One region of the Mixta sp. BE291 genome, then DNA from elsewhere that is predicted to be linked to it. Evidence: predicted binding sites of a transcription regulator. Region 1 holds the regulator's gene; each other region holds the start of a gene.
What was found. The regulator PurR, encoded in region 1, represses purine synthesis genes. The targets are predictions, from matches to a motif close to CANGCAAACGTTTGCNTG.

Region 1 (7,651 bases):
AGCCCAACGCGACCAGCAGAATGGTTGAGAACATCACCGAGCTGGTGGTCAGTAACGGATGGCGTAACCAGGAAGAGACCGCCAGGCTGGCAAAAAAGCACAGGCCCAGCTGCAGGCAGTTTTGCAGCGCAGCGGCTTTGCCGGTGTCATCCGGGAAGGGCAGCAGCGCATTGGCTACCACGATGGGATAAATAGCGCCATTCGCTAGCGCCATGCCGCAAAATGGAATTAACAATCCCCACAGCGTAACCCGATCGCTAAGCGAGACGATAAACAGCGCAGCTACGCTCACAGCATAAAAAACCAGCAGGAAGGGCAGCAGCGTGCGACCGCTGCGACGCTGCAGCGCCGAGCGACAGCCAAAGCCGCCTACCAGAAACGCCACGGTCTGCGGAAGATAGCTCAAACCAATATCGGCCGGGCTTAATCCCAAATCGTGCAGGATAAAGGGCGAACCGGTCAGCCAGGCGAAAAAGCTGGCGGAGCAGGCGGCATAAATCAGCACGTTGCCGCTGTAGATACGCGACGCCAGCAGACGGAAAAAACCGCTGCGCTGGCCGGTTGGCTCAGAGGCGGGCGCGCTTTTTTTCAGCTTCGCCGTCGCAAACAGCAGCGGAAGCGTTACCAGAAACAGCGTCAGAAAAATCGATCGCCATGAAAAGTGGCTCAGCAGCCAGGCGCCCAGCAGCGGCGCCAGCGCGGGCGACAGCGCGACCAGCGGCATAATGGTGGCGAAAACCCGATTCGCCTGCGCCCCGCGATAGCGATCCACTACCAGCGCCTGCCAGCTCACCGCCGCCGAGCAGACGCCCACCGCCTGCACAAAGCGCAGGATTAACATCTGCCAGGTGGTCTCCGCCCACAGCATCCCCGCACAGCCCAGCGCAAACAGCGCCAGACCCAGCAGCAAGATCGGTCGACGACCAAAACGGTCAGAGAGCGGTCCCCACAGCAGCTGCGCGCAGGCGAAACCGCCAAGGAACACGGTGAGGCTGGCGCTAATCACGCCGGCAGAGGTGTGAAAACTTTCCTGCATGGCGGTAAACGCGGGCAGGTACATATCGGTGGCGAGAAAACCCAGCGTACTGAGCAGCGCCAGATAGAGCATAAATCCTTTTGAAGCAGACATCACTTTCTCATTATTAGCAGGTGAACAGACCGCGCGAGGTTAAAGGATGTTTTTCTGATTGTGAAACGCTAAAATTTGCCGGTTGATATCAAAAATTTTGCAGGCAAAACATGTGGTCTGAATATGCACTGGAAGTGGTCGATGCCGTGGCGCGCAATGGCAGCTTCTCTGCCGCCGCCGAGGAGCTACATCGCGTACCCTCGGCCATCAGCTATACCGTACGTCAGCTGGAGTCCTGGCTGGCGGTGCCGCTTTTTGAGCGACGCCATCGCGACGTGGTACTCACTGAGGCAGGCGAGCTGTTTATTCGCGAAGGCCGTGCTGTTATCAAAAAAATGCTAGCCACGCGGCGGCAGTGCCAGCAGGTGGCGAATGGCTGGCGCGGGCAGTTAAGCATCGCCGTGGATCGCATTGTTAAGCCGCAGCGTACCCGTCAGCTGGTGCTTGATTTCTATCGGCACTTCCCGGATATGGAACTGCTGATCACGCCGGAAGTGTTTAACGGCGTTTGGGATGCGCTGGCGGACGAGCGGGTTGATGTGGCGATTGGCGCGACGCAGGCGATTCCGGTTGGCGGGCGCTTTGCCTTTCGCGATATGGGCGCGCTTAACTGGCGCTGCGTAGTAAGCGTTGATCATCCTTTAGCCAGCGTCAGCAGGCAGCTGGAGGATGATGATATTCGTCCCTGGCCCTCGCTGGTGCTGGAAGATACCTCGCGCGCATTGCCACGACGTACCACCTGGACGCTGGATAATCAGCGCCGTCTGGTGGTGCCCGACTGGGAAAGCGCGTTTGACTGCCTGCGTGCCGGGCTGTGTGTGGGCATGGTTCCCGGACATTTCGCCGCACCGCTGCTGAAAACCCGGCAGCTCACCGAGCTGGCGCTGCCGCAACCTTTTCCCGACAGCTTCTGTTGCGTCAGCTGGTCGGAGCAAAGCAGTTCGCCCGCGCTGCGCTGGCTGCTGGATTATCTTGGCGATACGGAAACGATCAATCGGGAATGGCTGCGGGAAGCGTAGCGGCTCAGGAACAGCGGTTCCTGAGCCTGAACCTTAGCGGCGGTAGTCGCGGAAGGGACCATCGGCGACAGAGCGGCGCTCAATCAGCGTAGGATGGACTTCAATGGTTTGCGATTCTTCACGTTTGCTGGTGATCCTGTCCAGCAGCATATCAAAAGCGGTTTCGCCCAGCTGCTCTTTCGGCTGATGCACTGTGGTCAGCGCAGGGGTAAAATAGCGGGCGTTGCGCACGTTATCGTAACCGATCACTGAAATATCCTGCGGCACGCGCAGTCCCAGCTCATCGGCGGCGCAAATCGCGCCCATCGCCATAATATCGCCGCCGCAGAAAACGGCGGTAGGGCGCTGCTTCTGCGCCAGGATTTGCTGCATAGCGCGATAGCCAGACTCTGGCTCAAAGTCGCCCTGAACGATCCACTCTTCGCGTACCGCAATGCTGGCCTCATTCAGCGCTTTGACAAAACCGGCGAAGCGCCCGCTGCCGGTGTTGCGTTCCATCTGACCGGGGATCACGCCGATATCACGATGTCCGCGCTCGATCAGATAGCGGCCAGCGAGATAGCCGCCCTGGAAAGCATTATCCAGCACGGTATCGGTAAAGTCGCCGCGCGATTCGCCCCAGTCCATGACTACCATAGGAATATTGCGGTTCTCCTCCAGCATCTTCAGCAGCGCTTCAGGATATTCGGAGCACATCACCAACAGGCCATCCACGCGCTTTTGCGCCATCATGGAAAGATAAGCCTGCTGTTTCTGTAAATCGTTATGGGCGTTGCCCAGAATCAGGGTATAGCCACGGGCGAAACAGCGCGTTTCCACCGCTTCGATAATCTCAGCGAAATAGGGCGCCTCGCTGGACGTCGCCAACAGGCCGATCGATTTAGTGTGGTTGACTTTCAGGCTGCGTGCGACCGCACTGGGCGAATAGTGTAGTTCTTTGATGGCTGCCCACACGGCCTCACGGGTTTCTTCCGCGACAAAACGGGTTTTATTGATGACGTGCGATACCGTGGTGGTAGAAACGCCGGCACGCTTTGCGACATCTTTGATTGTTGCCATTAAAAAGATACTCCTGCGCCTATCGTAATAGTTTGATAAGGCTAATGTTAATCGTTTGCGTCCCGATAGCGTTATTCAGCACGCGTATGGGTTATCATCAGGCGGGCTGAGGTACGTCTTAGCGGCGGGACGTCTTAAAATAAGGGTCGTCGACAACGGTGGTTTTGGTCGTTGCGCAACGCAAGGCGGGGATTCTACCAAGCTGGCGCAAAGAAAACGAGATTTTTACCAGGGAGTATGGGAAAATCTATACCGTTATTTTTTGTGTGGTTAAAGGAGAGGCCAAATGAGCACGGATTTAAAACTATCAATAGGCACCACGGTGGCGGCATTACTGGTGATCATGGCGTTTAGCTTCACCGCCGTTATCAATTAATCGCCAGCCAGAAATAAAAAAAGCCTGTCATATGACAGGCTTTTTTGTTGCGCAACCGCGTTAGCGAATGGTGCGCGGCGTCATCACGCGGCGAGCGCCAACGTAGTGCCGCTGCCAGTAATCATCGCTCAGCTGGCTAATCTGGATATCTTTACCGGTGCGCGGCGACTGGATAAAGCGTCCGTTACCGAGATAGACGCCGACGTGATCGGCTGCGCCACGATTATTAATGCGGAAGAACACCAGATCGCCTTTTTCCAGCGCTTCACGGTTAATCGATGCCGCATCACGCAGGTGGTACATTTCATTAGCGGTGCGGGGAATTTTAAACTTCACCACATCTTTATAGGCGTACCAGACCAAACCGCTACAGTCGAAACCGGTATGAGGCGAGGTGCCTCCCCACTGATAGGGCTTACCTAACTGGCTCATCAGTTTGTTCATCGCCGTTTCACGCGCCTTTTGATAGCGCTCACGATGCGCCTTGCTCATCTCCAGCGGGCCGCGCTTAGCGACTACAGCGGTTTTTTTCTCGCCGCGCTGGCGACCATAGCGCTGTTTGCTTTTTTTACTGATGCTTTTTTTTACGCTGGTGGTTTTAACCGCGCTACGACTCTTTTTCGTGCTGGCTGTGGCAACCGTGGCAGGTTTACTTTTCTTCTTTAGCTTGTTTTTTTCGACGCTGGCCGGACGGGCTTTTTTACTGGTGGTTTTTACCACCCGGCGCTTGCGACGGTCGTCGTCGCGGGCGGCTTTTTTATCAATTTTATGCTGAGTGGCTTTGACTGGCGCCTGCGGGGATGCCTCGGCAACGTTAAAAAAGAGTTGAGCAACGGTCAGCATAAAAAGCGTAATCAATAAACGCATGGTGTGGTTACACTCAAAGCGCAGTGATAGCGCAAGGTTAATCTTATTTCTGCCATAGCGACAGACTCCTGAAGGGCCAATTCTAATCGAACTTTTTGCGAAAAGATAAAGCCTTTTTTAGTGAAATAAACTTTAAATGCATATAGATGTAAAAATAAGCGTAAACAGGCGGTTATCTCAGCAAAGTTATTGCCAGGTATTAACCACCGCGCAATGCATCGCGCTGATACGGGTTATTTTGCTGTGACAAGCCGCTACAATAACCCGCGTCATTTAACCTTACAGAAAATGTCGTTTTCAGCAACCCGCTACAGTCGCTACAATCAATAGACACGAAGCATGCTATTTAAGGAAGGCAATTATGAGTACTGTTGAAAAAATTCAGCGCCAGATCGCAGAAAACCCGATTCTGCTTTACATGAAAGGCTCGCCGAAGTTACCCAGCTGTGGCTTTTCGGCGCAAACGGTTCAGGCTCTCTCTGCCTGTGGCGAGCGCTTCGCCTATGTGGATATCCTGCAAAGCCCTGACATTCGTGCTGAGCTGCCGAAATATGCTAACTGGCCCACCTTCCCGCAGCTGTGGGTAGATGGCGAACTGGTTGGCGGCTGCGATATCGTGATCGAGATGTTCCAGCGCGGCGAACTGCAGACGCTGATTAAAGAAACAGCAGAAAAATATAAAGAAGCGGAATAAATTTTCCGCTTACAACAGCAAAGGGCGCTTCAGGCGCCCTTTTTTACGGCGGACGGACTATTCACCGTCGCTGATTTCAGCAGGCTGTTCCTCATCGACCGGCAGCGGCGGCCAGCCGCCCAGACGTTTCCAGCGGTTTACCAGCTCGCAAAACAGCTCCGCCGTGCGCTCAGTGTCATACAGCGCCGAGTGCGCCTGGCTGGCGTCAAAAGCGATGCCTGCGGCCTTACAGGCTTTCGCCAGCACCGTCTGACCCACTACCAGCCCGCTCAGGGCCGCGGTATCAAAGGTGGCGAACGGATGAAACGGATTGCGCTTTAGCGCCGTTCGCTCAGCGGCGGCCATCATAAAACTGTGATCGAAATTGGCATTATGCGCAACGACAATGGCGCGATTGCAGCCCTGATCCTTTATGCCTTTGCGCACCTGTTTAAAGATAGCGTGCAGCGCATCATATTCATTGACCGCGCCGCGCAGCGGATTCTCAGGATCGATACCATTGAACGCCAGCGCCTCCGGATGCAGAATCGCGCCCGCAAAAGGCTCGACGTGAAAATGCAGCGTCTGGTCGCGTTGCAGCCAGCCATTTTCATCCATTTTCAACGTAACGGCGGCAATTTCCAGCAGTGCATCGGTTTTGGCGTTAAATCCGGCGGTTTCGATATCAATTACCACTGGATAAAAGCCGCGGAAGCGGTCAGATAATGCGTTCAGTTGTTTCGATTCAGACATCAGGATCTCATTGGCGAAAAAATGCAGCGCGCATTATGGCAAATTTCGCCAGGGGTTGCAGCAGCAGGAAAAAGAAGGGCGCCCGCAGGCGCCCAAAAAACTTAGTGGCCGAGGCCATGACCAGCGTGTTCGTTCTCAATCAGTTCGATTTTGTAACCGTCCGGGTCTTCAACAAAGGCGATAACGGTGTTGCCGCCTTTAACCGGGCCCGCTTCACGGGTCACTTTACCGCCCGCCTGACGAATTCGTTCGCAGGTTGCTGCGACATCATCCACGCCCAGCGCGATATGGCCATAGGCGTTGCCGAGATCATAGTGATCCACACCCCAGTTATAGGTCAGCTCAATCACTGCGCCTTCGCTTTCGTCGGTATAGCCAACAAACGCCAGGTTATATTTATATTCCTGATTTTCACTTTCGCGCAGCAGACGCATGCCCAGCACGCGAGTATAGAAATCCAGGGAACGTTGCATATCGCCAACGCGCAGCATGGTGTGAAGTAAGCGCATAATAGTCTCCAAAAAGGGGGTCATCATCCGATGACGGTCAAAAAAGCTTAGTATAGCTGCCTGTTACCAGACGGGAAAACCCACGATAGCCTTCAGTAGACCGGTCGTCTTGAAGCGGGTTTTTTAATTTAGCGCTCCGGCAACAGCTGCAAAATTGCCTGGAGCGCGTGGATTAACGCACTGCCCCCGTGTCATGTTTTGCTCGGCAAACAGAGCCATTTACCCCTGGCAAGCGGCTGTACACGGGCAGCCTGTGGGCCGTTTTATTCATGGCGCTCAGGGTAATAGACCAGTTGGTCTAATGCAACCTTAATGCGCCTGGCATCTTTTCAGCAGGTCAAGCTGTGGCTGATAAAGGCTGGTCTGCACGTTAACCATCCCTAACAGCGTATGAAAAACATTATCCTGCGAGATCTCATCCTGTTGCGCATGCTGTCGCAGGCAGGCTTGGTTAATGCCGAAAGTCCGGGCGTAATCGGCAGAGAGCCACAACAGGAAAGGGATGTGCGTCTGCTGGCTGGGCGCAAACAGATAAGGCGTGCCATGCAAATACATACCATGCTCGCCCAACGACTCACCATGGTCGGAGAGATAGATCAGCGCCACGTTAAAGCGCTGCTGATACGTTTTCAACAACTCGATAGTGTCGCTCAGCATCGCGTCGGTGTAGAGCAGCGTATTGTCATAAGTGTTCACCAGCGCCTGATGATCGCAATCCTGAATCTGTTTGCTGTCGCAGGTCGGCGTAAAGCGGCGCAGCGCGGGCGGATAACGTAAATAGTAAGCGGGGCCGTGACTGCCCATCTGATGCAGCACAATCACCGAATCATCCTTCACGCCATCAATATAGTGCGATAAACGATGCAGCAGCACTTCATCCAGGCAGGCGTCGTTGCGGCAAAGATCGGTAAGTTTCCATAAGGTCATATCGCTATGCGGAATACGGTCACAGGCACCTTTACAGCCGCCATCGTTCTCACGCCACATCACGTTGATGCCCGCATGGGCCAGCACATCCATTAAGCCTTCCTGATGATGCGCCAGGTTGGCGTTATAGTGCGCGCGCGTCATACCGGAAAACATACAGGGCACGGAGATCGCGGTTTCTGTTCCGCATGAGCTGGCGTGCTGATAGTAGATCACGTTCTGCTGTTTCAGTCTGGGATTGGTTTCCCGCGGGTAGCCGCCCAGCGAGAAGTTTTCCGCCCGCGCGGTTTCGCCCAGCACAAAAATAACCAGCGTCTTTTTCTCGGCGGCGTCGATAAG
Region 2 (7,651 bases), on a different contig from region 1:
GGCGGATTTTAATATCTCCTGTCATATGCCATTAATACGTATGAACGGCGGCTTTGATATTACCAGTCAGGTGCCGGTTATGTATATTATCGAAACCATTGGTCGTAAACTCGCCAGCCGCCAGGGCAAATAAAACAGGTTGTTTTTCTCAGGTAACAAATCACCTTTGTCACGTTTCGTTATAACGTGACATTCCTTCGCGCTTTGCTACACTCCGGTCAACGTTTGCCATCAGACCGTTATTTTCCCCGCGCCCTCGCTGACGGCCGCACGCTATTTTTGCCGCCGCTTAATACCGCTGGGCGCTGTGTGAACCAGACCGTACTTTTACTGCAACAGTAAGGATCTCTTTATGACAAAGCAGCAGCAATTACCGAAGGATTTTCTCTGGGGCGGCGCCGTTGCCGCGCATCAGGTTGAAGGTGGTTGGGATCAGGGTGGTAAAGGCATCAGCATTTGTGACGTGCTATCAGGGGGGTCGCACGGCGTCGATCGTGTAATGACCGATGGCGTCCAGCCTGGCTACAGCTATCCGAACCATGAGGCGGTGGATTTTTATCACCACTATAAAGAAGATGTCGCGCTTTTTGCCGAAATGGGTTTCAAATGCTTCCGTACCTCTATCGCCTGGACGCGTATTTTTCCCAACGGCGATGAGCTGGAGCCGAACGAAGCAGGCCTGCAATTTTACGACGATCTGTTCGATGAGCTGCTGAAGCACGGCATTGAGCCAGTGATCACCCTCTCCCACTTTGAGATGCCGTGGCATCTGGTGAAGGAATATGGCGGCTGGCTGAACCGTAAAGTAGTCGATTTCTTTGTGCGTTTTAGTGAAGTGGTGTTGCGCCGCTATCAGCACAAAGTGAAATACTGGATGACCTTTAACGAAATCAATAATCAGCGCACCTGGAACTATCCGCTGTTCGGCTACTGCTGTTCCGGCGTGGTGTTTACCGATCATGAAAAACCTGAACAGGCGATGTATCAGGTCATGCACCATCAGTTTGTCGCCAGTGCCAAAGTGGTGGAGCTGGGTCACCGCATCAATCCCGATTTCCAGATTGGCTGCATGATCGCCATGGTGCCGGTCTACCCCTTCTCGTGCCATCCGGACGATGTGATGTTTGCCCAGGAAGCGATGCATCGTCGCTATGTTTTCAGCGATGTGCAGATGCGCGGCTACTATCCTGCGTACACGCTGCATGAGTGGGCGCGCAAAGGCTATCACATTGAGATGGAAGCCGGAGACGAAGCGATCTTGCGCAACGGCTGCTGCGACTATATCGGCTTCAGCTATTACATGAGCACGGCGGTGCAGGCGAATACCAAAGGCGAAGGCGACTCCATTACCGGTTTCGAGGGCAGCGTGCCGAACCCGCACGTAAAAGCCTCCGATTGGGGCTGGCAGATCGATCCGGTTGGCCTGCGCTATTCGTTGAATATTCTGTATGAGCGCTATCAGAAGCCGCTGTTTATCGTGGAAAACGGCTTTGGCGCCATCGATAAACCGAACGGCGACGGCTTTATTGAGGATGATTACCGCATCGATTATCTCAGCGCGCACATCGAGCAGATGAAAAAAGCGGTGCTGGAAGATGGCGTTGATCTGATGGGCTATACGCCGTGGGGCTGTATCGACTGCGTTTCGTTCACCACCGGTCAGTACAACAAGCGCTACGGTTTTATCCATGTAGATAAAAATGATGACGGCACCGGCACTATGGCGCGCGCGAAGAAAAAAAGCTTCAGCTGGTATCAGCAGGTGATCGCCAGCAACGGCGAACAGCTGTAAACAGTAAGGCCGGAAATTATCCGGCCTTTTTTATTACTCTTACTGGTAATCGCTAATCGGCACGCAGGAGCAGAACAGGTTACGGTCGCCGAAGACATCATCCAGACGTTTCACCGTCGGCCAATATTTATTGGCGCTGCCTGCCGGGAACACCGCCAGCTCACGGCTGTAAGGATGCGCCCACTCACCGACCAATTCCTGTTGAGTATGCGGCGCATTCACCAGCGGATTATCCTCCAGCGGCCATTCGCCGTCCGCTACCCGATCGATCTCCATACGAATCGCCAGCATGGCATCAATAAAGCGATCCAGCTCGGCTTTTCCTTCTGATTCGGTCGGCTCCACCATCAGAGTACCGGCCACCGGGAACGACATGGTCGGCGCGTGAAAACCGTAATCGATCAGCCGCTTGGCAATATCCAGCTCGCTAATGCCGGTCTGCTCTTTAAGTGGACGAATATCCAGAATACATTCATGCGCCACGCGGTTGTCGCGTCCGGTATACAGCACCGGATAAGCCGACTGCAAACGGCTGGCGATATAGTTGGCGTTCAGAATGGCAACCGAGCTCGCCTGTTTTAACCCTTCCGCGCCCATCATGCGAATGTACATCCAGCTAATCGGCAAAATTGATGCGCTGCCAAAGGGGGCAGCGGATACCGCGCCCTGCTGCGTGAGCATCTCATCGACCTGTACCACGCTATGGCCCGGCACAAACGGCGCCAGATGTGCTTTCACGCCAATCGGCCCCATGCCCGGACCGCCGCCGCCGTGCGGAATACAGAAGGTTTTATGCAGATTCAGGTGAGAAACGTCCGCGCCGATATAGCCTGGCGTGGTAATCCCCACCTGTGCGTTCATGTTTGCGCCGTCCAGATAGACCTGGCCGCCATACTGATGAACGATCTGGCAAACTTCACGGATGGTCTCTTCGTAGACGCCGTGCGTGGAAGGATAGGTCACCATAATGCAGGAGAGCGCGCTACCCGCCTGCTCCGCTTTCTGTCGTAAATCATGCAGATCGATATTGCCCTGCTTATCACAGGCCACCACCACCACCGTCATGCCTGCCATCTGCGCTGAAGCGGGGTTAGTGCCGTGCGCTGAACTGGGGATCAGACAGATATGACGTTCGGCTTCGTTACGGCTTTCATGGTAACGGCGAATCGCCAGCAGACCAGCATATTCGCCCTGTGCACCGGAGTTAGGCTGCATACAAAGCGCATCGTAGCCGGTCAGCTGCACCAGCCATTGAGAAAGCTGACCAATCATTTGCAGATAGCCCGCCGCCTGCTCCGGCGGACAGAACGGATGCAGCTCGGCAAATTCCGGCCAGGTGATCGGGATCATCTCAGCGGCGGCGTTGAGCTTCATGGTGCAGGAGCCGAGCGGAATCATCGCCTGATTCAGCGCCAGATCCTTTTTCTCCAGGCTGTGCATATAACGCATCATCTCGGTTTCGCTGTGATAACGATTGAAAACCGGATGGGTCAGGATAGGCTGCTGACGCAGCAACGCAGGCGGAACAGAGCGGCAGTCGGCAGCCACGGCGGCGTCCAGCTGCTCGATATCCAGTCCGTGATCGTCGCCCAGCAGAATCGCAAACAGCGCAGCAACATCGTCGCGGCTGGTGGTTTCATCCAGCGTGATGCCCACCGCCTGATGGATATCGGTACGCAGGTTAACGCCAAAGCTGAGCGCACGCGCCAGCACCGCCGCCTTGTCTGCCACCTCAACCGTCAGGGTATCGAACCAGCTGCGATGACGCAGCGTCAGGCCGCCTTTTTGCAGCCCGGCCGCCAGAATATCGGTTAGTCGATGAATACGGCTGGCGATGCGCTTCAGCCCCTGCGGCCCGTGGAAGACAGCATAAAACCCGGCGATATTGGCCAGCAACACCTGCGAGGTACAGATATTGGAGTTCGCCTTTTCACGCCGGATATGCTGTTCACGCGTTTGCATCGCCATACGTAACGCGGTATTGCCTGCATTATCGCGCGAGACGCCGATAATCCGTCCCGGCATTGAGCGTTTAAATTCATCGCGGGCGGCGAAAAAGGCCGCATGCGGGCCACCGTAGCCCATCGGCACACCGAAACGCTGGGCGGAGCCGAAAACAATGTCCGCGCCCTGCTGGCCCGGCGCTTCCAGCAGCACCAGCGCCATAAAGTCGGCCGCGACGCTGACCACCACCTTACGCGCTTTTAGTTCGCTCATCAGCGCGCCGTAGTCGTGGGCTTCGCCGGTGGTGCCAACCTGCTGCAACAGCACGCCAAACAGCGCGTCATGATCCAGCGCGCGCTCCGCTTTATCCACCAGAATCTCAAAGCCGAAGGTTTCCGCACGCGTTTTTACCACGTCCAGCGTTTGCGGATGGATATCGTCGGCGATAAAGAATTTATTGGCGTTTTTAAGCTTGCTGACGCGTTTTGCCATCGCCATCGCTTCGGCAGCGGCGGTGGCCTCATCCAGCAACGAGGCGGAGGCGATATCCATGCCGGTTAAATCCAGCGTCAGCTGCTGGAAGTTCAGTAACGCTTCCAGGCGACCCTGGGAAACCTCTGGTTGATAAGGCGTGTAGGCGGTATACCAGCCCGGATTTTCCAGCAGGTTGCGCAGGATCACCGGCGGCGTCAGCACCGGCGTATAGCCCATGCCGATATATGATTTGCAGCGCTGATTACGGCTGGCAATCGCTTTTAGCTCAGCCAGCGCCTGATGTTCCGTTACCGCATCGCCAATCGCAGGCGGGCCAGGCAGCTGGATGTCGGCGGGCACGATGCTGGCGATAAGCTCTTTCAGCGAGCGGGCATTGATGGCCTGCAGCATGCTTTCCTGCTGCGCCAGTGAGGGACCGATATGGCGTTCGATAAAGTCGCCAGTATGTTCAAGCTGGCTGAGTGTCTGAGTCATGAATCGTCAATCCTGAGGGGAGGCTACCGCTATCAACATAAGCGGTCAGCCGCAGCCGACCGCGAAAAACTGGCGGTCAGCGCATTAGCGTGGCGCTGACGGCCTGCCGGAAATTACTCATCAATGGAGGCCAGATAGGCCTCCGCATCCAGCAGCTGATCCAGTTCAGATTCATCGCTGGCTTTCAGGCGAAACAGCCAGCCGGAAGCGTAAGGTTCGCTATTCACCTGCTCCGGCGACGCTTCCAGCGCATCATTAACCGCCACGATTTCGCCGCTTAACGGCGCGTAAATATCAGAAGCCGCTTTGACCGACTCGGCAACCGCGCAATCATCACCGGCGGCGAAGCTGCTGCCGACGTCCGGCAGATCGATAAACACCATATCGCCCAGCAGCTCCTGCGCATGTTCAGTGATGCCAACGGTATAGGTGCCGTCCGCTTCCTTACGTACCCACTCATGACTTTCACGATATTTTAATTCATTTGGCACATTGCTCATCGCTGCATTCTCCTGCACTGGTTACTGAGCGACCGGTTTACCGGCGCGAACAAAAATAGGTTTAGTGACGTTAACGGGCATTTCCCGATTACGAATCTGTACAATGGCGCGCTCGCCAATGCTTGCCGGAACGCGGGCCAGCGCAATGCTGCAACCTAACGTTGGGGAAAAGGAGCCGCTGGTAATCACGCCCTGCTGCTGGTTACCCTGCGCATCGGTAAACATTACCGGCAGATCGTTACGCAGCACCCCTTTTTCGGTCATGATCAGGCCAACCAGTTTTTCGCTGCCTTTTTCACGCTGATGCTCCAGCGCTTCACGGCCAATAAACTGACGATCGGCCGGTTCCCAGCAGATGGTCCAGCCCATATTCGCCGCCAGCGGCGAGACGCCTTCATCCATATCCTGACCGTACAGATTCATACCGGCCTCCAGACGCAAGGTATCACGCGCGCCCAGCCCGGCTGGCTTCACGCCTGCATCCAGCAGCCGCTGCCAGAAATCGGCGGCCTGCTCGTTCGGCAGCGCGATTTCATACCCGCTTTCACCGGTATAGCCGGTGGTCGCGATAAAAAAGCCGTCTGACTCGACGCCAAAAAAAGGTTTCATGCCGCTAACGGCCTGACGCTGCGCTGCGCTAAACAGCGTTTGCGCTTTTTGCTGCGCATTCGGCCCCTGAACGGCGATCAATGCCAGATCGTCACGGACCTGCGAGGTGACACCGTAGGGCTGCGCATGCTGATTAATCCAGGCCAGATCCTTTTCACGCGTGGCGGAGTTAACCACCAGCCGGAATCTGTCATCGGTTATAAAGTAAACAATCAAATCATCAATCACGCCACCCGATGCGTTCAGCATGGCGCTGTAGAGAGCCTTTCCTGGCTGCGTCAGACGCGCGACATCATTCGCCAACAGCTTGCGCAGAAATTCGCGGGTACGCTCACCGTGCAGATCGACAATGGTCATATGGGAGACATCAAACATCCCGGCATCGGTGCGTACCACATGATGCTCATCCATCTGCGAGCCATAGTGCAGCGGCATCATCCAGCCGTGAAAATCCACCATGCGCGCGCCGCAGGCTTGATGCTGTTGGTATAACGGAGTCTGCTTCATAACATTCCTGTGCGTTAACGGGTTAACTGGACGCTAAATGAGGCTAAAACGCCCGACGCAAACGTTCTCTTTGCTCTGACGTTATCACCGAACGAGGCGATTAACCATAAGCTAAACAAGGGCGAACCTTTACAGGGCGCGTTCAGTGCCTGACGGATTGTGCAGAATTTTTCACTGAAAAAATGCGTGACAAGGCACATAACTAACAACAGAAAGGTAACAAAGCAGTTTAAAAACCAGCCAGCGAGGCGATAACGTGAAAAAAAGCCGCAGGCGATCGGTGGGTTAAATTAGAAAAACTAATGCGAAGAAGCGGGTAGAATTAGAATAATTCAAACGAGTGAATCAGCAGCGTGCAGCTGCTGCGTTTTGGTGCAATCCGGCAAAAGCGCGACAAAAACGGTGAAAATGCCGCTAAGTTACATAAAAAGAGCGAACATACTTAAGAGAAGTGAAACCAGCGGTGGGCTTATACGTTTAATAACAGATCTGCGCACTTCGGCAACAGAGGCCAGGTAGGAACCATCTGGATAAAAAAGGCCGCATAGGCGGCCTTTTTAACCTGTTTAACTGGCGACGCTTAACGCAGCCATTCCGGCAGATCGTGCAGGCCCATCGCCTGTTGCAGCAAACGCGGCTTGACGCCGGGCAGCCTGTCCGCCAGCCGCAGGCCGACGTCACGCAACAGCTTTTTCGCCGGATTATTGCCAGCAAATAGCTCCCGAAATCCCTGCATATTCGCCAGCATCAGCGCCGCGCTGTGCTTACGGCTGCGCTCATAACGGCGCAGGTAGAGATGCTGACCGATATCTTTGCCCTGCTGCTGCAAGCGGCGGATTTCACCGGTTAGCTCAGCGGCATCCATAAAGCCCAGATTAACGCCCTGCCCCGCCAGCGGATGAATGGTATGCGCCGCATCGCCCACCAGCGCCAGCCGATGCGCAGCAAACTGACGCGCATAGCGCGCCGTCAGCGGGAAGGTTTGACGCTCGCTTTCCACTTCGCACAGGCCAAGACGCATATCAAAAGCGACCGACAGCTGCTGGTTAAACAGCGCGGCGGGCATCTCGCGCAGGCGGGTCGCCTCCTGCGGCGGCAGTGACCAGACGATCGAGCAGAGATGCGGATCGCTCAGCGGCAGAAAGGCCAAAATCCCTTCACCGTGGAAAACCTGACGCGCCACCGCCTGATGCGGCTGCTCGGTACGAATATTCGCTACCAACGCATGATGCTGATAATCCCAGAAGGTTAAGGGAATATCCGCTTTTTCCCGCAGCCAGGAGTGCGCGCCATCAGCGCCAATCAGCAGACGGGCGCTCATCATGTTGCC
Region 3 (7,651 bases), on a different contig from region 1:
GATTATTGCTGGAACGCGGTGACGGCTGGCAATACTGGCGTATCGACAATCCCTGGCCCGATATCAGCCTGCGCAACCTGTGGCAACAGGTCTGGTATGAAAACTATCCGCAGCCGGACTGGGTCTGGCAATCCACGGCGGTTGACGATCCTTATCAGGCGAAATTCAGTCTGGTGCCGATGGTAACCGGCACGCTGAAGGCCGCCGCGCTGGCGATGCTGTTTGCCACGCCGCTGGCGCTTGCCGCCGCCATCTATACCGCCTGGTTTATGTCGCCCGCGCTACGTCGCTGGATCAAACCGGCAATGGAGATGATGGGCGCGTTGCCCAGCGTGGTGATCGGTCTGTTTGCCAGCCTGTGGCTGGCACCGCAGATTGCTGCCCGGCTTTCCGGCGTGCTGCTGCTGCCGATCGCCCTGACGGCGACGCTGTTGCTGTGCGGGCCGCTGCTGAAACGCCTGCCGTCGCGCTGGCGGACGTGCGTGGATGCGCCGGGGCGCGAAGTCTGGCTGCTGTTGCCGCTGCTGCTGCTGGTCAGCGTGCTCTGCCTGTGGCTGATGCCGCTGACCGATATCGCGCTGTGGGGCAAGCCGTTGGCCTCGCTGCTGCCGGGCGGCTATGAGCAGCGCAACCTGCTGATTGCTGCGTTAGCGATGGGCTTTGCGCTGGTGCCGCTGATATTTACCCTGGCGGAAGATGCCATTTTTAGCGTGCCGACCGCGCTGGGGCAGGGGTCGCTGGCGCTGGGCGCGACGGCGTGGCAAACCCTGTCACGGGTGATCTTACCCAGCGCCGCCTCCGGTATTTTTGCCGCGCTGATGATTGGCTTTGGCCGGGCGGTAGGAGAAACCATGATTGTATTGATGGCGACGGGCAATACGCCGGTGACGGAAGGTGGCCTGTTTCACGGCGTGCGTACGCTTTCGGCGAACATTGCCGTGGAGATGCCGGAAGCGGCCGCAGGCAGCGCGCATTATCGCATCCTGTTTCTCAGCGCGTTGGTGCTGCTGGTGTTTACGCTGGTGTTGAACACGCTGGCGGAAGTGGTGCGCCAGAACCTGCGGCGACGTTATGGACAGCATGAGGGGCAGGGATGAGCGCGCAAAAGCAAAACGATCGCTGGCGCTGGCTGACGGCTGGCGCGGTAACCTTCAGCCTGCTGGCGTTTCTGCTGCTGCTGTCGCTGCTGGGCTGGCAGGGGCTACGCCATTTCTGGCCGCAGCCGGTGACGCTGTTTACGCTGGCGCAGCCTGCTGCAGGCGAGGCGCAGCTGTTGGGCGAAGTGGTCAGTCGCCAGGCTTTGCCGCGTCAGCAGCTGATCGATGCGGGGTTGCCGCAGGCGCAGCAGTTGCCGGAACAGGTCACGCGTTATTTAATCAAAACCGGCAACCGCGACGTTGCCGCCTCCGATTTCCGCACGCTGCTGGAAAGCGATATTCAGCGCCGCGAGCAGCCGCCAGAGGTGCTGGTATTACAGCGTCGCGTGGGCGGCGATGCGCTGGGCTGGTTCGCCGGTCTGTATGAGAATCAGCAGCCGCTGACGGCGCAGAACATGCAGCACGCCTTACAGGAACGCTTACAGCAAACGCATCAGCTGTTGGAGCAGGCTGAGCGCATCCGTCGCCGCGAAATGGCGCATATCACGGCGCAGCTTGAGGGGCTGGAAGCGGAGGCATTAAAGCTGAAGGCCAGCGGCCGCGACAGCGAACAGGAAAAATCGATGCTGATGGCGAATCGCGTGGAGCTGCAGCGGCAGTTTGTGGCTCAGGCCGAGCGGCGCGCCTCGCTGCTGCAGGAAAGCGCGCGCAATACGTTGATGCTGCGCGACGCCAACGGACAGCTGCACCGTATTCCGCTGGCGCAAATTCGCGATGCCTGGTATCCCAACGCCATGACGCTTACGCAGAAATGGCACCATTTTCTGCATCATCTGTGGCATTTTGTCGCCGATTCCTCGGAGGATGCGCCGGGCGAAAGCGGCGCGTTCCCGGCCATTTTCGGTACCGTGCTGATGGTGCTGCTGATGTCGGTGGTGGTGATGCCGCTCGGCGTGGTTGCCGCCGTCTGGCTGCATGAATATGCCGGTCAGCATACGCTCACCCGGCTGGTGCGCATTGCGGTGGTGAACCTGGCGGGCGTGCCGTCGATAGTGTACGGCGTGTTTGGCCTGGGCTTTTACGTCTGGCTGATTGGCGGCACCATCGATCAGCTTTTTTACGCCACCTCGCTGCCTAATCCAACCTTTGGCACGCCCGGCCTGCTGTGGGCGTCGCTTACGCTGGCGCTGTTGACCTTGCCGGTGGTGATTGTCGCCACCGAAGAGGGGCTGGCGCGTATTCCCGCCAGCCTGCGTCACGGTTCGCTGGCGCTGGGCGCAACCCGCGCGGAAACGCTGTGGCACGTTACGCTGCCGCTGGCATTGCCTGCGATGCTGACCGGTTTAATTCTGGCCGTGGCGCGCGCGGCGGGCGAAACCGCGCCGCTGATGCTGGTGGGCGTGGTGAAAATGGCCCCGGAACTGCCGGTAGATGGCATTTTCCCTTACCTGCATCTCGACCGTAAATTTATGCATCTCGGCTTCCAGATTTACGATCTGGCGTTTCAAAGCCCCAACGCCGAGGCCGATCGCCCAATGGTTTACGCCACGGCGCTGCTGCTGGTGACCATTATTCTTGGCTTGAATCTTACGGCGATGGGTTTACGCCATCGTCTGCGCGAGCGCTATCGCTCGCTGGTGCAATAACGGTGAGGACCATGACCGCTGAACTCGAAACCGCGCTAACGATTAATCATCTCTCCCTCTGGTATGGCGATAAACAGGCGCTGGATGGGATTAACCTGCAGGTGCCGAAGAATCGTATCACCGCGCTGATTGGCCCCTCCGGCTGCGGCAAATCGACCCTGCTGCGCTGCTTTAATCGCATGAATGATGTGATCGATAACTGCCGCATCGAGGGCGAGGTGATGCTGGATCGCCGCAATATTCTCGAACGCGGCGGCGATCTCTCGGCGCTGCGGCGACGCGTCGGTATGGTATTTCAGCGCCCCAATCCGTTTCCAAAATCGATTTATGAGAATGTGGTTTACGGCCTGCGGCTGCAGGGCGTGCGCGATCGCCGCGTGTTGAATGAGGCGGTAGAGCGAGCCTTACGTGCGGCGGCGCTCTGGCCGGAGGTCAAAGACAGCCTGCGGCAAAATGCGTTGACGCTCTCCAGCGGTCAGCAGCAGCGGCTGGTGATTGCGCGCGCCATCGCCATCGAGCCGGAAGTGCTGCTGCTGGATGAGCCTACCTCGGCGCTGGATCCGATCTCTACGCTGGTGATTGAGGAGCTGATGACCACGCTGAAGCAGCATTTCACGCTGATTCTGGTGACGCATAATATGCAGCAGGCGGCGCGCGTCTCTGACTATACCGCTTTTATGCATCAGGGAAAGGTGGTGGAGTTTGCTGATACCGATACGCTGTTTACCACGCCACGGCAGCGCCGCACCGAGGATTATATTACCGGGCGTTTCGGCTGAAAAAGCCCAGAGCCAGCGGGCTGGCTCTGGGCGATAACTTATCTGTTCGGCGCAAAAGCGAATTAATCGCCCGCGTAGCCCTGCGGCGGAAGTGGGTTGCCATCCAGCCAGGCGGCGTTGTCACGCATAACCAGCCGGTTCTCAACGAACCAGTTAATCACCAGCGGATAGATAGCATGTTCCTGATGCTGTACGCGCGCGGTCACGTCCTCTTCGCTGTCGCCGCTGAATACCGGCACGCGGGCCTGTAGGATCACCGGGCCGCCATCCAGCTGGTCGGTTACGAAATGCACCGACGTGCCATGCTCGCTGTCGCCGTTGGCAAGCGCCTGACGGTGCGTGTGCAGGCCGGGATACTTCGGCAGCAGGGAAGGGTGGATATTCAGCAGCCGATCGTGATAGTGAGCGACAAAAGCCGGACTCAGAATGCGCATATACCCCGCTAACACCACCAGATCGGGCGCATAGCTGTCTATTGCGCGCATAAGCTGCTGGTCAAACGCTTCACGGTTTGGGTAATCGGCGGCGGAAAGCGCGTGGGCGGCCACGCCCGCACGCGCTGCGCGTTCAAGGCCAAACGCGTTGGCCTTATTGCTGAAAACGGCGGCTACGCTGGCATTTATCCGGCCCTGCTCACAGGCGTCAAGAATCGCCTGCAAATTACTGCCGTTACCCGATATCAGCACCACCAGCCGCTTCATTTAATAACCACACGCTCTTCTGCGTCAGAGGCGTTGATCGCGCCGATTTTCCACGCCTGCTCGCCTGCGGCATTCATCAGCGCAACCGCTTTATCCGCCTCATCAGCGCTGACGGCGATCACCATGCCGACGCCGCAGTTAAAGGTGCGGTACATCTCATGACGGCTGACGTTGCCCGCCTGCTGTAGCCAGTTAAACACCGACGGCCACTGCCAGCTGGCTTCATCGATAACCGCCTGGGTATTTTCCGGCAGCACGCGCGGAATATTTTCCCAGAAGCCGCCGCCGGTGAGGTGGGCGATGGCATGGACATCGATCTGTTCAATCAGGCTAAGGATATTTTTGACGTAGATACGCGTTGGCGCCAGCAGATGATCCGCCAGCGGTTTGCCGTCGAGCTGGGTGCTTAACGCATCGGTCTGGCTCACCTCAAGAATTTTACGCACCAGCGAGTAACCATTGGAGTGTGGGCCGCTGGCGGCGAGGGCGATCAGCACGTCGCCATCCTGCACTTTGCTGCCGTCAATAATCTCTGACTTTTCCACCACGCCGACGCAGAAGCCAGCCACATCGTAATCTTCGCCGTGATACATGCCTGGCATCTCTGCGGTTTCACCGCCAACCAGCGCACAGCCCGACTGTAAGCATCCTTCAGCAATGCCGCCGATCACCGCGGAAGCGGTATCGACATCCAGCTTGCCGGTAGCGTAGTAGTCAAGGAAGAACAGCGGCTCAGCGCCCTGCACCACCAAATCGTTAACGCACATGGCGACCAGATCGATGCCGATAGTGTCGTGACGTTGCAGATCCATCGCCAGACGCAGCTTGGTGCCGACGCCGTCGGTGCCGGAAACCAGCACGGGTTCGCGATATTTTTGCGGCAGCGCACAGAGCGCGCCAAAACCACCGAGGCCGCCCATCACTTCCGGACGACGGGTTTGTTTTACCACGCCTTTAATACGATCAACTAACGCGTTGCCTGCATCAATATCAACGCCAGCATCTTTATAGCTGAGAGAGGTCTTTTCGGTCACAGCGGTTTCCCCACGCGGTTTGCGGTTTGAATTAAAGCGCGGCAATTCTAACAGTGCAGGCAAACGTTTGCGAGACCGGCGTGGCAGAATATTTATTTTGGCCGATGCTTGATACAGCCGCTGGCTTTTGCGCTTTATTGCCCGATAGCATATGGCGCAGCAGGCAAAAGGCGGTATAATCCGGCGATTTTTTTTTCCGCTCAACACTCCGGGAGTACAACAATGAAGATCGTGGAAGTCAAACACCCGCTCGTCAAACATAAACTGGGCCTGATGCGTGAGCATGACGTTAGCACCAAGCGCTTTCGCGAACTGGCATCTGAAGTGGGGAGTTTGCTGACCTACGAAGCCACCGCCGATCTGGAAACTGAAAAAGTCACCATTGAAGGCTGGAACGGTCCGGTAGAAATCGACCAGATCAAAGGCAAGAAAATCACCGTTGTGCCGATTCTGCGTGCCGGGCTTGGCATGATGGAAGGGGTGCTGGAGCATGTGCCAAGCGCGCGCATCAGCGTGGTAGGCGTCTATCGTGATGAAGAGACGCTGGAGCCGGTGCCCTATTTCCAGAAGCTGGTCTCTAATATCGAAGAGCGCATGGCGCTGGTGGTTGACCCGATGCTGGCAACCGGCGGCTCGATGATCGCCACCATTGATCTGCTGAAAAAAGCGGGCTGCAACTCGATTAAAGTGCTGGTGCTGGTCGCCGCGCCGGAAGGGATTGCCGCGCTGGAGAAGGCGCACCCGGACGTTGAGCTTTACACCGCCTCTGTGGATCAGGGCCTGAACGAGAAAGGCTACATCATCCCCGGTCTCGGTGACGCGGGCGATAAAATTTTCGGAACCAAATAATTATTCAGCCGACCGCAGAGTCGGCTTTTTTTTGCCAAAAACATCTCAAGGGGATACTCCATGACTCGTCGCGCGATTGGCGTTAGCGAACGTCCACCGCTACTGCAAACGATTCCGTTAAGTTTTCAGCATCTGTTCGCCATGTTCGGCGCCACGGTGCTGGTGCCGATTCTGTTTCATATCAATCCGGCAACCGTCCTGCTGTTTAACGGCCTTGGCACCTTGCTCTATCTCTTTATCTGTAAAGGCAAAATTCCGGCCTATTTAGGTTCCAGTTTCGCGTTTATCTCGCCGGTGCTGCTGCTGCTGCCGCTCGGTTATGAGGTAGCGCTGGGCGGCTTTATCCTTTGCGGCGTGCTGTTTTGTCTGGTGGCGCTGATTGTGAAAAAAGCGGGCACCGGCTGGCTGGATGTGATGTTTCCGCCTGCGGCGATGGGGGCGATTGTTGCGGTGATCGGCCTGGAGCTGGCGGGCGTTGCGGCGAATATGGCGGGCCTGCTGCCGGCCAGCGGCGCAACGGTGGATGGCACGGCGGTGACCATTTCGCTGGTGACGCTGGCGGTGACCGTCTTTGGTTCGGTGCTGTTTCGCGGTTTCCTCGCCATTATCCCGATTCTGATCGGCGTGGTGGCGGGCTATCTGCTTTCGTGGGCAATGGGCATTGTGGACTGGAGCGGCGTCGCGGCCGCGCCGTGGTTCGCGCTGCCGACGTTCTATACGCCGCGCTTTGAATGGTATGCGATGTTAACCATCTTACCCGCTGCGCTGGTGGTGATTGCTGAGCATGTTGGTCATCTGGTGGTCACGGCGAATATCGTTAAAAAAGATCTAATTCGCGATCCTGGCCTGCATCGTTCGATGTTTGCTAACGGCTTCTCAACCATTATTTCCGGCATGTTTGGTTCGACGCCGAACACCACCTACGGTGAAAATATCGGGGTGATGGCGATCACGCGCGTTTACAGCACCTGGGTGATTGGCGGCGCGGCGATCATCGCCATTCTGCTCTCCTGCATCGGCAAGCTGGCGGCGGTGATTCAGGCGATCCCGGTGCCGGTGATGGGCGGGGTTTCCCTGCTGCTGTATGGCGTGATCGGCGCATCAGGTATTCGCGTGCTGATTGAATCGAAAGTGGATTACAACAAGGCGCAGAACCTGATCCTGACCTCGGTGATTTTGATTATCGGCGTCAGCGGGGCGAAAGTGCATATCGGCGCGGCTGAGCTGAAAGGCATGGCGCTGGCAACGCTGGTTGGCGTGGCGTTGAGCCTGATTTTCAAAGCGATCAACGTTCTGCGCCCGGAAGAGGTGATTCTGGACGCGGACGATAAGCCGCAAGCGTAATAACCGCAGCAAGAAAGGCGCCCTGAGGCGCCTTTTTTATTACCTTTCAGCGCCCTGTGCCAGAGGCGAACGCACGCTTTTAACCGCCAGGCGGCGCGGCGGCGTGATTTCATTTCATTTGAAAAGATGTGTTAAACTACCGCGGTTTTTAGCCCGTTCACGCTTGAGGTGCATCTGAACACGCCGGCACAACTTTCACTG
Region 4 (7,651 bases), on a different contig from region 1:
CCTTGCAAAAGCAGGTCAGTCAGGCTGACGATTAATAGCCGCTGCTGCCGTGCAACGAGCCCTGCGCCAGGCCGATGATAAACGCAAACTCCAGCGAAACGCCTTCATAGGATTTAAAACGTCCTGATTTGCCGCCGTGGCCGGAATCCATATCGGTACAGAGCAGCAGCAGGTTTTCATCAGTTTTCTGCTCGCGCAGCTTAGCGACCCATTTGGCAGGCTCCCAGTATTGTACCTGCGAATCATGCAGCCCGGTGGTCACCAACATATGCGGATAAGATTGCGCCGTGACGTTATCGTAAGGGCTGTACTGCTTCATATAGTCATAATATTGCGGATCGTTGGGGTTGCCCCACTCATCATATTCGCCGGTGGTCAACGGAATCGACTCATCCAGCATGGTGGTGACCACGTCCACAAAGGGAACCTGCGCCACAACGCCATGAAAACGCGCGGGCTGTAAATTAATTACCGTGCCCATCAGCAGCCCGCCCGCGCTGCCGCCCATCGCGTAAAGCCGCTGTGGATCGCCATAGCCATGCTGAACCAGCGCATCGGTTACGTCGAGGAAGTCGTTAAAGGTGTTCATTTTGTTTAATAAACGCCCGTCGTCATACCACTGTTGCCCCAGCTCGCCGCCGCCGCGCACGTGAACCAGCGCATAAACAAAACCGCGATCCAGCAGGCTGAGACGGCTAGAGCTGAAGTCGGCGTCCATAATGGTGCCATAAGAGCCATAGCCGTACACCAGCATTGGGTTTTTGCCCGGTTGATAATGCTGGCAGTGATAAACCAGCGAAACCGGCACTTCCACCCCATCGCGCGCTTTAATCCATAAATGCTCGCTCTTATAGTTAGCGGAATCAAAGCCGTTGATCTGCGTCTGCTTTAATACGCGCCGTTCACCGGTATCCATATCCAGTTCAAACAGCGTGGTGGGGGTAGTCATGGATGAATAGCCGTAGCGCAGCTTGCTGGTCTCCGGCGAGGCGTTATAAGCCAGCCAGGTGACATAGGCGGGATCGTCAAAGGCGATACCGAAGGTCTCACCGGTACGCCAGCAGATCTGCCGCAGGCTGGAAAGCCCGCGTTGCCGCTCTTCCACCACCAGCCAGTTACGGAACAGCTGGAAATCTTCCATCACCACATGGTCACGCGGCGCGATAATGGTTTCCCAGCGCGACTCATCCAGGTAGCTGGTGCGGTAGAGGCCGAAGTTTTTCCCTTCGCGGTTTGAGCGCAGCCAGAAGCGATGATCGTAATGATCAAGGGTATATTCATGGCCTTTGCGCCGCGGCACAAACACGCGCGGACGCGCATCGGCATACTCAGCATCCAGCAGATGAATTTCAGTGGTGGTGGTGCTGTGCAGCGCAATCAGAACAAAATGTTCCGAGGTGGTTTTATGCACGCTGAGGTAGAAGGTGTCATCGCTCTCCTCATAGACCAGCTCGTCATCCTGCTGCGGCGTGCCGACATTATGCCGCCACACCTGATAAGGCAGCAGCGTCTGCTTATCTTTACGCACGTAATAGAGCGTTTTTGAGTCATTAACCCAGGCAAAGCTGGATGAGACATTTTCCAGCACTTCCGGATACCAGTTGCCGCTCTCCAGGTTACGGAAACGGATACCGTACTGGCGGCGCGACAGGAAATCTTCCGCCAGCGCCATGATGCGGTTGTCCGGGCTGATATCCAGCGCGCCCATGGTATAGAACTCGCTGTGCGAAGCGCGCTGGTTAGCATCAAGCAGCACTTCCCACTCATCGGGCGTCGTGGTCTCTGCGGGCTGACGAAAATAGGTCGCGTATTCGTTACCGGCCTCATAGCGGCTCTGATAGCGATAGCCGTTTTTCACATAAGGCACCGAATAATCCTGCGGCGAAATGCGCCCGACCATCTCTTTCAGCAGGCGATCCTGCAACGCCTTTTGCGTCAGCATCACCTTATGGCCATAGTTATTTTCAGCGCGCAGATAATCCAGCACGTCGGGATCTTCACGCTGGTCATCACGCAGCCAGTAGTAATTATCGACGCGCGTATCATCATGCAGCGTCATTTCATGAGGAACTCTCTTCGCTTTCGGTGGCATCATAACGGTTACTGTTTTCAGACATAGATACATTAAGGTTGGCAGCTAAGGCCATGATTGCCAAGCGGCAGCGGCAAAAAGCAGGTTGTGAAGGTTACCAGCCCGCCGCCAGGCAGCGGCAGGCCTTAACAGAGAGGGTCAGGATGGGAGTTTCTCTTTTTCGGCGCGAATATCTTTTTCAATATCTTCGCGCACGTCCGCCGGGATCTTCAGTGCATCGCCCAGCTCTTTCAGGTAGCTGCGTTCCATAAAGTGGTCGACATCGATAGCCGCACAGCTCAGGAAGTAAAGCTCTAACGCCTCTTCCTCGTTTTTTATGCCCTGCGCCAGCCCGTGCGGATCCAGCGGACGATCAATCGCCTGTTGAATCAGCGCTTCCGCCTGTTCGCCATAACCCGCCTGATGGATGTTTTGCTCGATGGCTTTGCGCTCTTCGCCATCGATATGACCGTCGCTTTTCGCCGCGAACACCAGCGCGGTAATCAAACGTTCCGCGCGCTGATCCACCGGTGTCTCCTGCTGACCAAACTGCGGCTCATCCTGATGCGCTTCACGCACGCGCTGCTTATATTTATTCCATAGCAAAACGCCGGCCGCCGCGCTGCCGCCGATCACCAGGGCGTTTTTGCCATATTTGCTTAACAGATTGCGCGAGGATTTACTGGATATCAGCATACCGGCCAGGCCGCCGAGCGCACCCGGCGCCAGCATTTTGCTTAGCCCTTCGCTGCCGCCCTGCGCTTTTGCGCCTGCGTTGCCGATGCCCGTATTGCTCAACATTTTTTGCACTTGCTGCAGCCAGTTACTCATAAGCTCTCCTTTGTGATGTATGCCGATAGTGTGAAGCATCGGGCGTCAAGAAGCGTAAGCGAGAGCAAATAGCAAAAGAAGGTGGGATGAACCCTGTTCATCCCGCTCTGCTTAACATCGTTATCAGGAAAGTGTGGCTGATATTCGCCAGGCTGCAACGTTGAGCGGGCGCGTTAATCAGGCCGCTTTAACCGCGCGAACTTTTTTCGCCGTTTCGTCTGGCGCGTTATCATCGCTGGTTTCCGCTGCGGCGGCCTTCGATGCTTTTACCGCGGGCTGCGCGTCCGGCAGCTTGCTGGTACGTAAAATATGCTGTACCGCATCTTTCTGTTCCGCCAGGAACAGGCCCAGGTTTTCCAGCTGAGCTTCTTCCAGCGGCAGATCGCTTTGTACCAGCCAGTCAGTAAAAGCTTCCGCCATATCGAGCATTTTGTCGTATGCGTCTGCTTCTTTTTTACTGGCAAATGTCATTTTTTCTTCACCTTTTCTGACCACAACAAATTTGGTTTCAACAGCCATGACTCACCTCGGGTATATACTGTATTTTTATACAGTATAACAGGCAAAATCCTGAGATCAAGTTTTCCTGACGGCTGTCAGCGCAAACGTTTTCGTATATACTGCGCGCGTTTTTACTCTTCACTTTTCAGGTAGGTACTATGACGATTCTTGGAACGGCGCTGCGTCCCGGCGCGACGCGTGTGATGCTGTTGGGTTCAGGCGAACTGGGCAAAGAAGTGGCCATTGAATGTCAGCGTTTAGGCGTTGAAGTGATTGCCGTGGATCGCTATGCCGATGCGCCAGCGATGCATGTCGCCCACCGCAGCCATGTGATTAATATGCTGGATGGCGCGGCGCTGAAAGCGCTGATTGCTCAGGAGCGTCCCGATTATGTGGTGCCGGAAATTGAAGCGATCGCCACAGATATGCTGATTGAGCTGGAGCAACAGGGACAGCGCGTGGTGCCCACCGCTCAGGCGGCGCGTCTTACCATGAATCGTGAAGGTATCCGCCGTCTGGCGGCTGAAACGCTGGCTTTGCCCACCTCCAGCTATCGCTTCGCCGATACGCAGCCCGCCTTTATCGCCGCAGCGGAAGAGATCGGTTTTCCCTGCATCGTGAAGCCGGTGATGAGTTCTTCCGGCAAAGGTCAGAGCTTCGTACGTGAGGCGTCCCAGCTGGAACAGGCGTGGATCTACGCACAACAGGGTGGACGCGCCGGGGCCGGAAAAGTGATTATCGAAGGCGTGGTAAAATTTGATTTTGAAATTACCCTGCTTACCGTCAGCGCCGCAGACGGCATTCATTTTTGCGCGCCGATTGGTCATCGTCAGGAGGATGGCGATTATCGTGAATCCTGGCAGCCGCAACAGATGAGCCCGCAGGCATTAGCGCGCGCCCAACAGATCGCTGGCGACGTCGTGAAAGCGCTGGGCGGCTTTGGCTTATTTGGCGTGGAGCTGTTTGTCTGCGGCGATGAAGTGGTTTTCAGCGAGGTGTCGCCGCGCCCGCACGATACCGGCATGGTTACGCTGATTTCGCAGGATCTCTCCGAGTTCGCCCTGCATGTGCGCGCCTTTCTAGGCCTGCCGATCGGCGCGATTCGTCAGTATGGCCCGGCGGCATCAGCGGTTATTCTGCCGGCGCTGCGCAGCAATAACGTCAGCTATGGCGAAGTGGAAAATGCATTGGGCGCCGGGCAGCAGCTGCGGCTGTTTGCGAAACCGGAAATCGACGGCAAACGTCGGATGGGCGTGGCGCTGGCCACGGCGGAAAACGTCGAGGAGGCGGTAACGCGCGCGGTTGCCGCGGCGGCGGCCGTCAGGGTTAGCGGTTAACAAAACATGGCTCTCCCGCCGGGGAGAGCCATCATGCTTAGCGAGCGCCCGCTACCGCTTCACGCGCCAAATCGGTAATGCGCTGATAATCGCCGCTTTCCAGCGCATCGTTGGGCACCAGCCAGGAGCCGCCGATGCACAGCACGCTTTTCAGCGCCAGGTAATCACGGTAATTTTTCGGCGAGATACCGCCGGTTGGGCAGAAACGCACCTGCGGGAACGGTCCGCCGATCGCCTGTAACGCTTTTACGCCGCCGTTGGCTTCCGCCGGGAAGAATTTAAACTCGCGCAGGCCATACTGCATACCGGTCATTAATTCAGACACGGTGCTGATACCGGGAATCAACGGAACGCTGCCTTCCACGGCCGCCTGCAATAACGGTTCCGTGATGCCGGGGCTGATAACAAACTGCGCGCCCGCTGCGGTCACTTCCGCCAGCTGCTGCGGATTGATCACCGTTCCGGCGCCGACGATGGCGTCCGGCACTTCCTGAATAATCGCTTTCAGCGCATCCATTGCGACCGGCGTACGCAGCGTAACTTCCAGTACGCGCACGCCGCCCGCCACCAGCGCCTTCGCCATCGGCACCGCATGTTCCAGTTTATTCACTACGATAACCGGCACCACTGGCCCGGTGGTCAGGATCGATTCGGCACTTGTTTTCCAGTTTTTCATCGTACTTTCTCCTGTCAGGCCAGCGAACCATCCGACCACTGGCAAAAATGGCGCATCCGCGCGGCAAAGAAACGGTGATTACCATACCTGATCTTTAGCGCAGGCGTCCACGTGCTTAAGCATTTTTTGAAACTGCGGTTCATTTTTTTCAACGTTTTTACAACGCAAAAAAAAGCCCGCATTACGCGGGCTTAACAGCTTTTGACTTATTCGAACTCGTTCCAGGAACGGCCATCGCGGGTGATCATCGCCACGGAAGCAACGGGCCCCCAGGTGCCCGCCTGATAAGGCTTAGGCGCGTCGTTATCCGCCGCCCAGGCATCAACAATGGAATCGACCCATTTCCATGCCGCTTCCACCTCATCACGGCGCACAAACAGCGCCTGAATGCCGCGCATACTTTCCAGCAGCAGGCGCTCGTAGGCATCGGCCAGATGGGACTGGTTAAAGGTTTCTGAGTAGCTCAGATCCAGCTTGGTGGTTTGCAGATTATGTTTATGATCGAGTCCCGGCACCTTGTTCAGGATTTCGATATCCACCCCTTCATCCGGCTGCAGACGAATGGTTAGCTTGTTCTGCGGCAGCTCCTGCCAGGATTCTTTAAACAGGTTCATTTCCGGGTTTTTGAAATAGACCACCACTTCCGAACATTTGGTCGGCAGGCGCTTACCGGTACGCAGGTAGAAAGGCACGCCAGCCCAGCGCCAGTTATCGATATCAACGCGAATAGAAACGAAGGTTTCGGTATTGCTGGTTTTGTTGGCGCCCTCTTCTTCCAGGTAGCCCGGCACTTTTTTGCCCTGCACAAATCCGGCGGTGTACTGGCCGCGCACCGTTTTATCGCGCACGTTGCTGTGGTCGATGCGGCGCAGCGAGCGCAGCACTTTTACTTTTTCATCACGAATGCTGTCGGCGCTGAGATCGGACGGCGGCGACATGGCAATCATGGTCAGCACCTGCAACAGGTGGTTCTGGATCATATCGCGCATCTGACCGGCTTTATCAAAATAGCCCCAGCGCCCTTCGATACCGACTTCTTCCGCTACGGTAATTTGCACGTGATCGATGGTGCGGTTATCCCAGTTATTGGCAAACAGGGAGTTAGCAAAGCGCAGCGCCAGCAGGTTCAGTACCGTTTCTTTACCCAGGTAGTGGTCGATACGGAACACCTGGCACTCTTCAAAATATTCACCAACCTGATCGTTGATTTCCTGAGAGGTTTCCAGCGAGGTGCCGAGCGGTTTTTCCATCACTACGCGCGCGGGCTTAGCGTTCAGCTTCGCCTGTCCCAACCCTTTGCAGATAGCGCCGAAGGTGCTGGGCGGCATGGCAAAATAGTTGATGGTGACGCGGTTTTGTTGGTCCAGCATTTTACCCAGGCGTGGGAAATGCGAGGTATCGTTAACGTCCAGGTTACAAAAATCGAGGCGGCCGCTGAGGCGATCCCACAGCGCTTCGTCGATTTTTTCTTTCATAAAGGTTTCCAGCGCTTCACGTACCACTTTGGTGTACGCCGCCTTATCCCATTCCGCGCGGCCAACGCCGATAATGCGGCTCTCTTCATGAATCTGCCCTGCCTTTTCCAGCTGATACAGGGAAGGCAGAAGTTTACGGCGCGCAAGGTCGCCTTTCGCACCGAAAATAACCAGATCGCATGCCTGGGCTGTTTGTGTTACCGCCATTCTTATCTCCTCGTTGCAGGATGAGTCGGGTCCGGGATGATCCGCGCTAACCCAGCTCTTATTGTAATTTTATTTCAGCACAATGTACTGTGTTTGATCGACGCGGGTAAACCAGCGCCCGCTCCTTTTGCCATAAACGGTTATTTTAACAACGCTCTGCGTGCTTTTGCGGCGCGTTAATCCCTGTAAAAAATATGGCTTTTCACAACGAAATCAGACACAGCTCATATTCTGGCAAAAAACGTCAGGTCAGGTTTTACCAGCGCTGCCCTGGGACGGCTATAGCGCGGTATATTCGCAGTAAACCGCCATTGGATGCACCTTTATATGAAATTGACAAAAGTGATGAGCGTTAGCGCATGAACAATATGTTGGAGAAAATTCAGTCGCAGCTTCCCTTTCTCAGTAAATCCGAACGCAAAGTCGCCGCCGTGGTGCTCGCCGCGCCAGAGATGACGATTCACTCCAGCATCGCGCTGTTGGCCGCCGCCGCTGAAGTCAGCGATCCTACGGTAAACCGCTTTTGCCATCGCCTGCAAACCAAAGGCTTTCC

Region 2: gcvT (glycine cleavage system aminomethyltransferase GcvT) is a predicted target of PurR. The motif match lies at 6,376-6,393, and genes of this name have one in related genera.
Region 3: purM (phosphoribosylformylglycinamidine cyclo-ligase) is a predicted target of PurR. The motif match lies at 5,314-5,331, and genes of this name have one in related genera.
Region 4: purT (formate-dependent phosphoribosylglycinamide formyltransferase) is a predicted target of PurR. The motif match lies at 3,501-3,518, and genes of this name have one in related genera.

The regions. Positions count from the first base shown of each region.
Region 1 is NZ_JAVDXN010000001.1:736,643-744,293, forward strand. Features, by position in the region: gene punC (purine nucleoside transporter PunC) at 1-1,129, opposite strand, end outside; gene punR (DNA-binding transcriptional activator PunR) at 1,240-2,148, shown strand; gene purR (HTH-type transcriptional repressor PurR) at 2,182-3,207, opposite strand; gene cydH (cytochrome bd-I oxidase subunit CydH) at 3,494-3,583, shown strand; gene J2X14_RS03575 (C40 family peptidase) at 3,644-4,450, opposite strand; gene J2X14_RS03580 (Grx4 family monothiol glutaredoxin) at 4,809-5,144, shown strand; gene rnt (ribonuclease T) at 5,202-5,876, opposite strand; gene gloA (lactoylglutathione lyase) at 5,978-6,385, opposite strand; gene eptA (phosphoethanolamine transferase EptA) at 6,695-7,651, opposite strand, start outside.
Region 2 is NZ_JAVDXN010000006.1:157,004-164,654, forward strand. Features, by position in the region: gene J2X14_RS15245 (MurR/RpiR family transcriptional regulator) at 1-133, shown strand, start outside; gene J2X14_RS15250 (6-phospho-beta-glucosidase) at 353-1,792, shown strand; gene gcvP (aminomethyl-transferring glycine dehydrogenase) at 1,832-4,705, opposite strand; gene gcvH (glycine cleavage system protein GcvH) at 4,819-5,205, opposite strand; gene gcvT (glycine cleavage system aminomethyltransferase GcvT) at 5,227-6,321, opposite strand; gene ubiI (FAD-dependent 2-octaprenylphenol hydroxylase) at 6,902-7,651, opposite strand, start outside.
Region 3 is NZ_JAVDXN010000007.1:120,019-127,669, forward strand. Features, by position in the region: gene J2X14_RS16595 (ABC transporter permease subunit) at 1-1,097, shown strand, start outside; gene pstA (phosphate ABC transporter permease PstA) at 1,094-2,743, shown strand; gene pstB (phosphate ABC transporter ATP-binding protein PstB) at 2,755-3,522, shown strand; gene purN (phosphoribosylglycinamide formyltransferase) at 3,585-4,223, opposite strand; gene purM (phosphoribosylformylglycinamidine cyclo-ligase) at 4,220-5,257, opposite strand; gene upp (uracil phosphoribosyltransferase) at 5,480-6,106, shown strand; gene uraA (uracil permease) at 6,167-7,450, shown strand; gene hda (DnaA inactivator Hda) at 7,625-7,651, shown strand, end outside.
Region 4 is NZ_JAVDXN010000002.1:85,148-92,798, forward strand. Features, by position in the region: gene exoX (exodeoxyribonuclease X) at 1-35, shown strand, start outside; gene J2X14_RS05545 (prolyl oligopeptidase family serine peptidase) at 32-2,095, opposite strand; gene J2X14_RS05550 (tellurite resistance TerB family protein) at 2,231-2,902, opposite strand; gene J2X14_RS05555 (YebG family protein) at 3,080-3,421, opposite strand; gene purT (formate-dependent phosphoribosylglycinamide formyltransferase) at 3,562-4,740, shown strand; gene J2X14_RS05565 (bifunctional 4-hydroxy-2-oxoglutarate aldolase/2-dehydro-3-deoxy-phosphogluconate aldolase) at 4,778-5,416, opposite strand; gene zwf (glucose-6-phosphate dehydrogenase) at 5,623-7,098, opposite strand; gene J2X14_RS05575 (MurR/RpiR family transcriptional regulator) at 7,458-7,651, shown strand, end outside.